DNA from 2 places in the Mycobacterium kansasii ATCC 12478 genome. Region 2 is predicted to be linked to the other one. Evidence: predicted binding sites of a transcription regulator. Region 2 holds the regulator's gene; the other holds the start of a gene.
The links. The regulator LexA, encoded in region 2, represses DNA repair genes until DNA is damaged. The targets are predictions, from matches to a motif close to CGAACANNTGTTCG.
Positions count from the first base shown of each region.

Region 1 (6,123 bases), 930 kb from region 2:
CCACGGCCACCCGCAGCGGCCGCAGGTCGGTGGTATTGACCAGCGATCGCAGGAATTTCCCGTAGTCGTCCAGCACATCCTGGTCGGTGCGCGTTCCGGCCGGCCCGTCGTAGGCGGGCACGCCATCGATGAGATCGTCCCGGATGGCGATGAGTCCGGTGTCCGCGCCCACCGGTTTGGCACCGGCCCGGCACAGCTTGATGCCGTTGTATGCGGCGGGGTTGTGGCTGGCGGTGAACATCGCGCCGGGGCAGTCCAGCAGTCCCGAAGCGAAATAGAGCTGATCGGTCGACGCCAAACCGATACGCACCACGTCGAGGCCCTGTCCGGTCACCCCGTCGGCAAACGCGGCGGCCAGCGACGGCGAACTGTCGCGCATGTCGTGGCCGATCACCACCTGCCGCGCGCCCTCGGCGTGCATCAACCGGGCGAAGGCCGCGCCGATATCGGCGGTCAGCGACTCATCGATCTCTTCCCCTACCAACCCGCGCACGTCATAAGCCTTGATAACACGATTGATAACCGCGGCGGGCCAAGACATGGCGGGGCTCCTGACGACTTGGTTTTCTTCGTCCCTTGGCCGCCAGCCTATCGGCCCGACGAAGTCGCCGACGGCATCGGTCCGGACCGGAGCCGAACCGGCTACGGGAAGCGGCCGGGCCAGTCGGGACTAGTCGGGGGGATCGGGCAACACGCGCAGGTGTCCACGGCGACGTCCATTGCGATGTTCGGGCGGCGCCAACACGCCACCACTGGGGGCCTTGGCATGAACACCGGCATGAACACCGGCGTGGTGGACCACGGGATCGGGGAAGCCATCGTGCGACGAGCCGTTTCTGCCGGGGTGGGCCACCGAATAGGCGCCGGCAGCGACGGGGCCGCCCTCGCGCACCGCGTCGGCCAGCGCAACCAGATCGTCCTCATCGGGATTGGTAGGTAGCGGCCCGGCGTGGCGCACGAGTTCCCACCCGCGCGGCGCGGTGATGCGGCCGGCGTGGCTGACGCACAGATCCCAGGAGTGCGGTTCACGTGCGGTGGCGAGCGGACCCACGACCGCCGTCGAGTCCGAGTAGACGAACGTCAACGTTGCCACTGCATAATGCGGACACCCGGGCCGGCAGCAGCGACGGGGTACGTTCACGACCGAAAGGCTATCGTGCGGAAACGCCGCCGAAGCGGCGGACACGCGCATCCGTTCCGGGCGCGATGTGCAACCGTTACCATCGGCGCGTGACCGATTCCCGCGGCTACCCCCGCAGCGGCCGGCCGGGTGGCAGATCCGCGGCGGCGCGCCGGGTGCGGCGCCGGGGCCACGAGTGGCGTGGCCCGCTGCTGCCGCCGACGGTGCCGGGGTGGCGCAGCCGGTCCGAGCGGTTCGACATGGCGGTGCTGGAAGCCTACGAACCCATCGAGCGCCGCTGGCAGGACCGGGTGTCCGAATTGGACGTCGCGGTGGACGAGATCCCGCGCATATCGGCCAAGGATCCCGAGAGCGTGCAGTGGCCGCCCGAAGTCATCGCCGACGGGCCGATCCCGCTTGCCCGGCTGATACCGGCAGGAGTCGACGTCCGCGGCAATGCCACGCGAGCACGAATTGTTTTGTTCCGCAAGCCAATTGAGCGACGGGCGAAGGACACTCTGGAGCTTGGCGAGTTGTTGCACGAAATCTTGGTGGCCCAGGTGGCCAGCTATCTGGATGTCGAGCCCTCGGTCGTCGACCCGACGATCGACGACGAGTGAGCGGCGGGCCGCCCCCAGATCCCGATCAGATCTCGATCAGATGATGCCGCGCTTGAGGCGACGACGCTCGCGCTCGGACAGGCCACCCCAGATGCCGAAACGCTCGTCGTGAGCCAGCGCGTATTCCAGGCACTCGTGGCGCACCTCGCAGCCGAGGCAGATCTTCTTTGCCTCGCGGGTCGAGCCGCCCTTCTCCGGAAAGAACGCCTCGGGATCCGTTTGGGCACAAAGGGCGCGGTCCTGCCACTGGTCGGCGGGCGGCTCGACGGGAGCCGGCGCCGGCTGGGGCTCGAACGCGTCGGGAACCAAACTCAAGTGCGGTCGGGCAATCTCCATCGATGGCACTGTCGCCGAGCCGGCAGCGGTGTGCGGTGCGCCTGCCATCACACCCCTAAGGTGCTCATAGGACATGCCGCCGCCTCCTCACCTGATAGATCGTGAAATGGTTTGCCACTGTTTTGATGTGCAGTTAACCCAATTCGAACTAGTGATCGAATCTCGGTCTGCGACACCGAAACCGGCCGGCCAACCGGGAAATGACACTGATGTGATTAGACACGCATTGGGCAGCCGGGTCAAGCATTCCGGCGCATTTCCATACCATCTCGTGATCAAATTTCCGCGATTCTGTTTCGGTTCGATGTACGGCGTGTCTAGTGCACTTTGTCACAATCCCGTCAGGGGCCCGTCACAATCCCGTCAGGGGCCGGCGTGAAAGCGCGGTAACCCCGCCCTGATCCCCCGTCCCCGGCGGGTACTGTCCTGCGGTGTGAAGGTCACCGTTCTCGTGGGGGGAGTCGGCGGCGCCCGCTTTCTGTTGGGGGTCCAGCAGTTGCTCGGCCTGGGACAGTTTGCCATACCGGGACACGACCCATGTCACGAATTGACCGCGGTGGTCAACATCGGTGACGATGCCTGGATTCACGGGCTGCGGGTCTGCCCGGACCTGGACACCTGCATGTACACCCTGGGCGGCGGTGTCGATCCGCAGCGGGGCTGGGGTCATCGCGACGAAACCTGGCACGCCAAAGAGGAACTCGCGCACTACGGCGTGCAGCCGGACTGGTTCCAGCTCGGCGACCGGGATCTGGCCACGCACCTGGTGCGCACTCAGATGCTGCGGGCCGGCTACCCACTGTCGCAGATCACCGCGGCGCTGTGTGACCGCTGGCAACCGGGGGCGAGGTTGCTCCCGGTCAGCGATGACCGTTGCGAGACCCACGTGGTGATCACCGACCCGGAAACCCGATCCCAGCGTGCCATCCACTTCCAGGAGTGGTGGGTGCGTTACCGCGCCCAGGTGCCGACCCACAGCTTCGCCTTCATCGGCTCTGAAACAGCTAGTGCCACAACAGAAGTGGTGAACGCCATCGCGGAGGCTGACGTCGTCATGCTGGCTCCGTCCAACCCGGTGGTCAGCATCGGCGCTATCCTGGCGGTCCCCGGCATCCGTGCCGCGCTGCGGGCCACCCCCGCGCCGATCGTCGGCTACTCGCCGATCATCGGAGGAAAACCGTTGCGCGGCATGGCCGATGCGTGTCTCTCGGTAATCGGGGTGGATTCCACCGCGGCGGCGGTGGGCCGGCACTACGGCTCGCGCACCACCACCGGCATACTCGACTGCTGGCTGATCGCCGAGGGCGATCAGGCCGATATCGACGGCGTGCTGGTGCGATCGATACCGCTGTTGATGAGCGACCCGAACGCAACCGCGGAGATGGTGAGCGCCGGGCTGGAGCTTGCGGGCGTGGCGGCGTGAGCGAGCACGGCACCGGATCGCCCATCGAAATCCTGCCTGTCACCGGGCTTCCCGAATTCCGCCCCGGCGATGACCTGGGCGCGGCGATCGCGGCCGCCGCGCCGTGGCTGTGCGACGACGACGTCGTTGTGGTCACCAGCAAGGTGGTGTCCAAGTGCGAGGGCCGGCTGGTGCCGGCGCCGGAGTCCGAGGAGGCGCGAGATCGGCTGCGTCGCAAGCTGATCGACGACGAAGCGGTACGAGTACTGGCCCGCAAGGGCAAGACCTTGATCACCGAGAACCGGCTCGGGCTGGTGCAGGCCGCCGCCGGGGTGGACGGATCCAACGTCAACCGGAATGAATTGGCGCTGCTGCCCGTCGATCCCGACGCCAGTGCCGCGGCCCTGCGCGCCGGGCTGCGCGAACGCCTCGGTGTCACCGTGGCGGTGGTGGTCACCGACACCATGGGCCGCGCCTGGCGCTGCGGCCAGATCGACGCCGCGGTCGGCGCCGCCGGTCTGGCGGTGTTGCATAACTATGCGGGCGCGCTGGACCGGCACGGCAACGAATTGGTTGTCACCGAGATCGCGGTCGCCGACGAGATCGCCGCCGCCGCCGACCTGGTCAAGGGCAAGTTGACGGCGCTGCCGGTGGCCGTGGTCCGCGGGCTGCCGGTGCGTGACGACGGTTCCACGGCGCGGCGGTTGGTGCGGCCGGGCGCCGAGGACCTGTTCTGGCTCGGCACCGCCGAAGCCATCGAGCTGGGGCGCCGACAGGCCCAGCTGTTGCGCAGGTCGGTTCGCCGCTTCAACGCCGAGCCGGTGCCGCCGGAGCTCGTCGAGTCCGCGGTCGCCGAGGCGCTCACCGCGCCGGCCCCGCACCACACCCGGCCGGTGCGCTTCGTATGGTTGCAGACGCCGGCGGTGCGCGCCCGGCTGCTCGACCGGATGAAAGACAAGTGGCGCTCCGATCTGGCCGGCGACGGCAAGCCGGCCGATGCCGTCGAACGCCGCGTGGCGCGCGGCCAAATACTTTACGACGCACCCGAAGTCGTCATCCCGATGCTGGTGCCGGAGGGTGCCCACGCCTACCCCGACGCGGCGCGCGGCCACGCCGAGCACACCATGTTCACCGTCGCGGTGGGAGCCGCGGTGCAAGCCCTACTGGTTGCCCTGGCGGTGCGTGGGCTGGGCAGTTGCTGGATCGGCTCGACGATCTTCGCCGCCGATCTGGTGCGGGCGGAGTTGCAACTGCCCGCCGACTGGGAGCCGTTGGGCGCCATCGCGATTGGCTACCCGTCGGAGCCGCCAGGGCCGCGTGAGCCGGTGCCGGCCGGGGATCTGCTGGTCCGCAGATGACGACGTTCGCGGGCAAGGCCGCGGCGTCGGCTGAGAAGGTTCGCGGCGGCTACTACACGCCGCCGGCGGTGGCCCGGTTCCTGGCCCGCTGGGTCTGCGAGGCCGGCCCGCGAATCTTGGAGCCCTCCTGCGGCGACGGCCGGATTCTGCGCGAACTCGCCGCCCTGACCTCCCAGGCGCACGGTGTGGAACTCGTCGCGGCCGAGGCCGGCAAGTCGCGGGAATTCGCGTGCGTCGACGTCGACAACTTTTTCACCTGGCTGCACACGGCGCGGCCCGGCAGCTGGGATGGCATCGCCGGCAACCCGCCCTACATCCGCTTCGGCAACTGGGCATCCGATCAACGAGAACCCGCCCTGGAACTGATGCGAAGCGCGGGCCTGCGCCCGACGAAGTTGACCAATGCCTGGGTCCCTTTTGTCGTCGCGAGCACCACCCTGGTGCGCGAGGGCGGACGGGTGGGCCTGGTGGTTCCGGCGGAATTGCTCCAAGTCGGCTACGCGGCACAGCTACGGGACTTCCTGGTGAGCCACTACCGCGAGATCACCGTGGTGACCTTCGAGCGTTTGGTGTTCGACGGCGTCCTGCAGGAAGTCGTGCTGTTCTGCGGTGTCGTCGGCGCCGGCCCGGCGCGGGTACGCACGGTCAACCTCGCCGATGCCGGCGGGCTCGGGGCCGCGAGCCTCACCGGCGAGACCGCTCCAGCGCTGCTTCACGAAAAAGAGAAGTGGACCACCTATTTCCTCGATCCACCTCAGATCGAGCTGTTACGGGCACTGCGCCGGTCCGGGACCATGGTCAGGCTCCGCGACCTGGCGCAGGTGGACGTGGGCATCGTGACCGGACGCAACAGCTTCTTCACCTTCACCGACGCCGAGGCGGGTGCCCTGGGGCTGCGGCAGCACTGCGTTGCGCTGGTCTCCCGCAGTGCCCAGCTCAGCGGACTGGTCTACGACGAAGACTGCCGGGCAAGCGACGTCGCCGCCGGGCACCGAACCTGGCTGCTAAACGCTCCCACTACCCCGGCCGATGCCGCTGTTGCCGCCCACATTGCCGCCGGCGAGGCCGCCGGAGTTCAGCTGGGCTACAAGTGCTCCATCCGCACGCCGTGGTGGCGCACGCCGTCGCTGTGGATTCCGGACCTGTTCATGCTGCGCCAGATCCACCACGCGCCGCGCCTGACCGTCAATGCGGCCGCGGCGACGAGCACCGATACCGTGCATCGGGTGCGGGTCGACCCCACCGTCGATCCGGCAAGGCTTGCCGCCGCCTTCCACAACAGCGTGA
Region 1 is NC_022663.1:4,644,641-4,650,763, reverse strand. Features, by position in the region: gene MKAN_RS20275 (phosphomannomutase/phosphoglucomutase) at 1-541, opposite strand, end outside; gene MKAN_RS20270 (DUF3499 domain-containing protein) at 671-1,141, opposite strand; gene MKAN_RS20265 (metallopeptidase family protein) at 1,207-1,740, shown strand; gene MKAN_RS20260 (WhiB family transcriptional regulator) at 1,777-2,124, opposite strand; gene cofD (2-phospho-L-lactate transferase) at 2,510-3,499, shown strand; gene MKAN_RS20250 (coenzyme F420-0:L-glutamate ligase) at 3,496-4,836, shown strand; gene MKAN_RS20245 (Eco57I restriction-modification methylase domain-containing protein) at 4,833-6,123, shown strand, end outside.
Region 1: cofD (2-phospho-L-lactate transferase) is a predicted target of LexA. The motif match lies at 2,221-2,234, and genes of this name have one in related genera.

Region 2 (6,123 bases):
GATGAAGCCCAGGATCGCGGCCAGTCCGTAGGACAGGTAGATCAGCCGGTCCAGCAGATTGTCGATCAGGAAGTACAACTGGCGCAGCCCCAACAGCGAGAAGGCGGTTGCGGCGAACACCAGGTAGACATTCTGGGTCAGTCCGAACAGCGCCGGCACGGAATCGAACGCGAACAGCACGTCACTGCCGCCGATGGCGATCATGACCAGCAGCAGCGGCGTCATCACCCGCTTGCCGTTTTCGATGACGAACAATCGGTCGCGGTTGTAGTCCGGGGATGTGCGCAGGAACCGGTTGGCCAGCCGCAGGATCAGGTTGTCATTGCGGGTTTCGGGCTGTTCCGGTTTGGCGAGGTTACCCGCCATGACCAGCAGACCCAAGCCGAACGCGTAGAACGTCCAGTTGAAGTTGTCGATGAGCGCTGCCCCCAGCAGGATGAATCCGGTGCGTGCGACGAGCGCGAACGCAATACCGAACAACAGCACCTTCTGCTGAGCGACCCGCGGAACCCCGAAGCTGCTGATGATCACCAGAAACACGAACAGGTTGTCGACGGATAGTGCCTCGTTGCTCAGGTAGCTCGCCAAGTACTCGATTCCCATGGCAGCGCTGCCGAAGACGGCCACCGCGATACCGAACAGCACGGCGATACCGATGAACATCGCCGACCACAGCGCGGATTCCCGTAGCGTCGGGCCGTGCGTATGTCGTACGTGGAAGAGGTAATCCACCAGCATGAGGGCCGTGATCATGACGATCGTGAGGACCCAGACAACTACGGAAACACCCATGTCAGCTGGGTATCCTCTCGTGGGGTCAGTCGAGCTGGGCTCTCGGGCACGGTAGCGTACAACCGGTGCGGGCCGAGTTGCAGTTCCTCGCGACACGCAGGCGATCCGGCATCATTTCGGAATCAGCTGGGTATCCGTTTTCGGAATATTTACGATTTGACTTCGCATTTGTCGTTCGCTAGAGCAAAGTTATGCGGGCCCGGCGACGATGCGGAACGTAGCTGGGGGACGGCCCACAGGTGGGAAATCCGCCAGCTCGCGGCGCGGGCAGGGCATCGGCTGGGAGGCTTGGTGAACGGGCAGAGAGGTCAATTGAGCAGGCTGGTCGGGCGTGCGTGGCTCAGCTTGGCGGCTACGGTGCTGGCTGTCGGGCTGCTGGCGCCTACTGCGGCAGCGTCTCCGATAGGTGATGCGGAAGCCGCGATGATGGCCGCGTGGGAGAAGGCGGGGGGCGAGACATCGACGCTCGGCGCGCGCAAAGGTGACGTCTATCCCGTCGCGGATGGGTTCGGCCTGGACTTCGACGGCGGCAAGATGTTCTACACCACGGATACGGGCGCCAAATATCTGTACGGCCCGGTCCTGGCAAAATATGAGGCGCTGGGCGGGCCGGCCGACAGCGATTTGGGATTTCCCACCATCAACGAGGTTCCCGGCCTCGCCGGCCCCGACAGTCGGGTGAGCACCTTCTCTGCCAGCGACAACCCGGTGATTTTCTGGACGCCCGACCACGGCGCCTTCGTGGTGCGCGGCGCGATGAACGCTGCGTGGGACAAGCTCGGCAGCTCTGGGGGCGTGCTGGGTGCCCCGGTCGCCGATGAAACCTACGACGGCGACGTCGTGTCCCAGAAGTTCACCGGCGGCGAAGTCTCCTGGAACAAGAAGACCAAAGATTTCACCACCAACCCGGCGGTATTGGCTGATCAGCTGAAGGGCTTGCAGGTGGCGCTCGACCCCACCGCCGCCATCAACATGGCCTGGCGCGCCGCCGGCGGCGCCGCCGGACCGTTGGGTGCCAAGAAGGGCGCGCCGTACCCGATCGGCGGTGACGGTATCGCCCAGGACTTCGTCGGCGGCAAGATCTTCTTCAGTCCGGCCACCGGTGCGAACGCCGTGGAGGGCGCGATCCTGGCCAAATACGAGTCGTTGGGCGGTCCGGTCAGCAGCGACCTTGGCTTCCCCATCGCCAACGAGTCCGACGGCGGCATCACGCCGGCCAGCCGGATCGCGGCGTTCTCCGCCGCGGACAAGCCGGTGATCTTCTGGACCCCTGATCACGGCGCCTTTGTGGTGCGCGGAGCGATGAAGGCGGCCTGGGACAAGCTCAAAGGTGCCACCGGCAAACTGGGGGCGCCGGTCGCCGACCAGACCGTTGACGGCGACGTGGTGTCGCAGAAGTTCACCGGCGGCAAGGTGTCCTGGAACCGTGCGAGCAACACCTTCACGACCGACCCGGCGAACCTGGCGCCGCTGCTGTCCGGGCTGCAGGTGTCCGGGCAGAATCAGCCCAGTACGTCGGCGGCTCCATCGCACGGCAAGAAGTTCACCTGGCACTGGTGGTGGCTGGTGGCCGTGGTGCCCGTCGTCCTGCTCATCGTGATGTTCGTGTTGGTCGCGTTGGGCGTGCGCCGGCGGCGCACCGGCCAACCCGACGCCTACGAGGCCTACGAGCACGAGCAGGATCGCGATGTGGAGGCCGGCTACGACGGCGCCGGTGGGCGCTGGCCGCACGACGACATCGATTTCGGCTCCGAAGACTTCCCGGCTGACGACCAGCACCTGCAGGAACATCGCGGTCCGGAGACCGGGGCGGCGTCGCGGGTCAGCTGGCCACGGGGCGCCGCGGCCGGCGCTGCTGTCGACGAATATGCCTCTAGCAGTGGCGAATACGGCGGCGATGCCCTGCGCGCGTCGGATATGGGCTTCGAGTTTGACGACGAAAATCCTGACGCGGTGGATACCACGCCGACGCCCATCGTGACCCGCGCCGACCTCGCAGAGGCGGCGGTTCCCGAGCCCGACGTTCCAGAAACCGTGACCGGGGAACCCGTGGTACCAGCACCATTCGCGCCGGAAGCGGCGGTTCCAGAAGCAGCGGCTCCCGAAGTGGCCGTGCCGGAGACCGCGGTTGCCGATGCCGCCTTCCCGGATGCTTTCGCCCCGCGCGCTGCCTCCGCCGATGCCGGGCCCGGCTACGCGGAGGTCGCCCCGGAGGCATTCCCGGAAGTCTTCCCGGAGTTTTCAGCTCCGCAGGGGAGGACGGGGCGCCACGCTGCCGCAGAGCCTGGTGATGAGCCGCAAGCGCCGGAATCGGCTCTCACGCCCACGGTTGCTTCCGGGCCCAGCCCGGCTGTGCGCCCGACCATCCACATGCCCCTGGACCACGACCCATACCAGGCGCCAGAGGGATATCCGATCAAAGCCAGTGCCCGATTCGGCTTGTATTACACGCCCAGCAGTGCGCTCTATTACGACACGCTCGCCGAGATCTGGTTCGCCAGCGAGGAAGCGGCCCAAGCCAACGGTTTCATCAAAGCGGACTAGGAATCCGGCTCCCGGCGATGTCTGCCGGGTAGCGTTCGGCCCTATATCTTGCGGATCACAGTGACGACCTTGCCCAGCACTGTTGCGTCGTTGCCGGGTATCGGGTCGAAGGACGGATTGTGGGGCATCAGCCACACCTGACCGCCTGCGCGTTTGAAGGTCTTGACGGTGGCCTCGCCGTCGATCATTGCCGCGACGATGTCGCCGTTGTCGGCAACGTTCTGCTGTCGCACGACCACCCAGTCGCCGTCGCAGATCGCGGCTTCGACCATCGAGTCGCCGACAACCTTGAGCAGGAAAAGCGTCCCCTCGCCGACGAGCTCGCGCGGCAACGGGAACACGTCTTCGACCGCTTCCTCGGCAAGTATCGGGCCGCCGGCAGCGATGCGCCCGAGGACCGGGACAAAGGTGGGCTCGGGCAGGGCATCCGAGCCGGCGACCTCGGTGACCGCCGCCGGTGTCACGACGTCTTCGACCCCGCGGACGTCGACCGCACGCGGGCGGTTCGGGTCACGCCGCAGATAGCCCTTGCGCTCCAGAACACGCAGTTGGTGGGCTACCGACGATGTCGACGTCAAACCGACGGCGTCGCCGATCTCGCGGATGCTGGGGGGATATCCGCGGTTGGTGACCGAGGTGCGGATGACGTTCAAGATGGTGCGCTGTCGCTCGGTGAGTGTGGAGTCCACGGAGCTGACTGAGGGGGCGTTGCTGTCGCTCATGGCACTGAATGTAACCCGACGACGCCCGAGAATCAAACATGTGTTCGACCGGTGTGTCGGAGGCGGTTTTGACGGCTGGCCCAGCCCAGTCCCAGCCCAGTCCCAGCCCGTTCGTAGTCCGTCCGCGCCCGGCTGACCCGCTGAGGTGCTGAATTACAAAAGCGTAATTATTCGCGGGTTCGGGTATCCGTGCCTCATGACGGCGATGGCGACCGACCGGCCTTGTCGGTGGCACGGTCTAGCGTTTTGTTCGCGCGACACGCTTCGATCAAATGTTCGGCAGTCGAACATACAATCGACTATGGTGTCGAACACACGAGCGACGAATTCTCGGGCGGAGGAAACGAACATGACACTCATGCAGGCATTCCCGACGCGTACCCGTGGCGTGCCCCTGCCGGTCAACAGGCCGGTCAACAGGCCTGCTGGTGAGCCGGTTGGGGCCCGGGGCGGGACGGCGCCGCGGCGGCGGCCGGGGCCGTGCCGGCCGGGTGGCGCGGCGCTGCGCTACCAGAGCACTGGCCTAGCGATCTCGACGGCTCCGCATCGCAGGCGTCCCGTCTCGGTGGCGACCACGGTGGGTCTGGCGGTCCTTGCCGGGATGATCACGCTATGGCTGGGCCTGATGGCGCATTTCGGGGAGCTGGTCAACAGCAATTACGCGGATTCGCCGGCTCCCGTGCCAGACCGGCTTGCCGTGGTGCGAGTAGCGGCCGGTGAGTCGTTGCAGGACGTGGCGGCCCGGGTCGCGCCCGATATGCCGGTCCGTCAGGTTGTCGAACGGATCCGAGAACTCAATGACCTGGATTCGTCGATGCCTGTCGCCGGGCAGACGTTGATCGCGCCGGTCGGCTGACGACACCATGCAGGATGGCAGCGAAAATCGCTGCGCACCAACGTTTCCGAGATGCCGCGGAATCGAGCATGCGTGGATGGCAACGGCGTTGGCAGTGCGCGGGAGCGCGCAGGTAGTCTCGGAGAGGTCTGAAACACCGGGATGCCACGACGGCGAAGGAGCGGCCATGCATTGTCCGTTCTGCCGGCATCCCGACTCGCGGGTGATCGACTCACGGGAAACCGATGAGGGCCAGGCAATCCGGCGGCGCCGGTCGTGCCCGGAATGCGGGCGGCGTTTCACCACGGTGGAGACGGCGGTCCTGGCTGTGGTCAAGCGCAGCGGGGTCTCCGAACCGTTCAGCCGGGAAAAGGTCATCAGCGGGGTGCGCCGGGCGTGTCAGGGCCGCCACGTCGACGATGACGCGCTGAATCTGCTCGCCCAGCAGGTGGAAGACACCGTGCGGGCGGCGGGGTCGCCCGAGGTGCCCAGTCACGACGTCGGCCTGGCCATCCTGGGGCCGCTTCGCGAACTCGATGAGGTTGCCTATCTGCGTTTCGCGTCGGTATACCGGTCGTTTTCGTCGGCCGAGGATTTCGAGCGGGAGATCGAGGCCCTGCGCGCGCACCGCAAGGTACCGACTTCGCGCTGATTCGGGCGCCACGCCGTTAGGATCCCTGTCATGCCTCCCGAGCTGCACCCCGATCTTCGACCTTTGGAGCCATTGCTGGGCACATGGGTCGGTCGGGGTGCCGGTGAATATCCCACGATCGAGCCGTTCGAGTATTTCGAAGAGGTCGAGTTCTCACATGTCGGCAAGCCGTTTCTCGTCTACGGGCACAAGACCCGCGCGGCGGATGACGGCAGGCCATTGCATGCCGAGGCGGGTTACCTGCGTGTTCCCCAACCGGGCCACGCGGAGTTGGTCTTGGCGCATCCCAGCGGCATCGCCGAAATCGAGTTAGGCACGTATTCGGTGGGCGACGACGCCGTGCACCTCGAGTTGGCCACCACAACCATCGGATTGACGCCCACTGCAAAAGAGGTTACGGCGATCACCCGTTCCTTCAGCGTCGCCGGCGACGAGCTCTCGCACTCGTTGCGGATGGCCGCTGTCGGGCAACCCTTACAGCACCACGTCGCCGCCTTGTTGCACCGCCAGTGCTGACGTCAAACCAGTTGCATCACACCGTCATCGGCGACCAATCCGGCAACCGTGACCCAGCCCTC
Region 2 is NC_022663.1:5,572,552-5,578,674, forward strand. Features, by position in the region: gene MKAN_RS24125 (TerC/Alx family metal homeostasis membrane protein) at 1-792, opposite strand, end outside; gene MKAN_RS24130 (sunset domain-containing protein) at 1,084-3,336, shown strand; gene lexA (transcriptional repressor LexA) at 3,378-4,058, opposite strand; gene MKAN_RS24140 (LysM peptidoglycan-binding domain-containing protein) at 4,408-4,914, shown strand; gene nrdR (transcriptional regulator NrdR) at 5,081-5,545, shown strand; gene MKAN_RS24150 (peroxynitrite isomerase) at 5,576-6,061, shown strand; gene MKAN_RS24155 (PhzF family phenazine biosynthesis protein) at 6,064-6,123, opposite strand, start outside.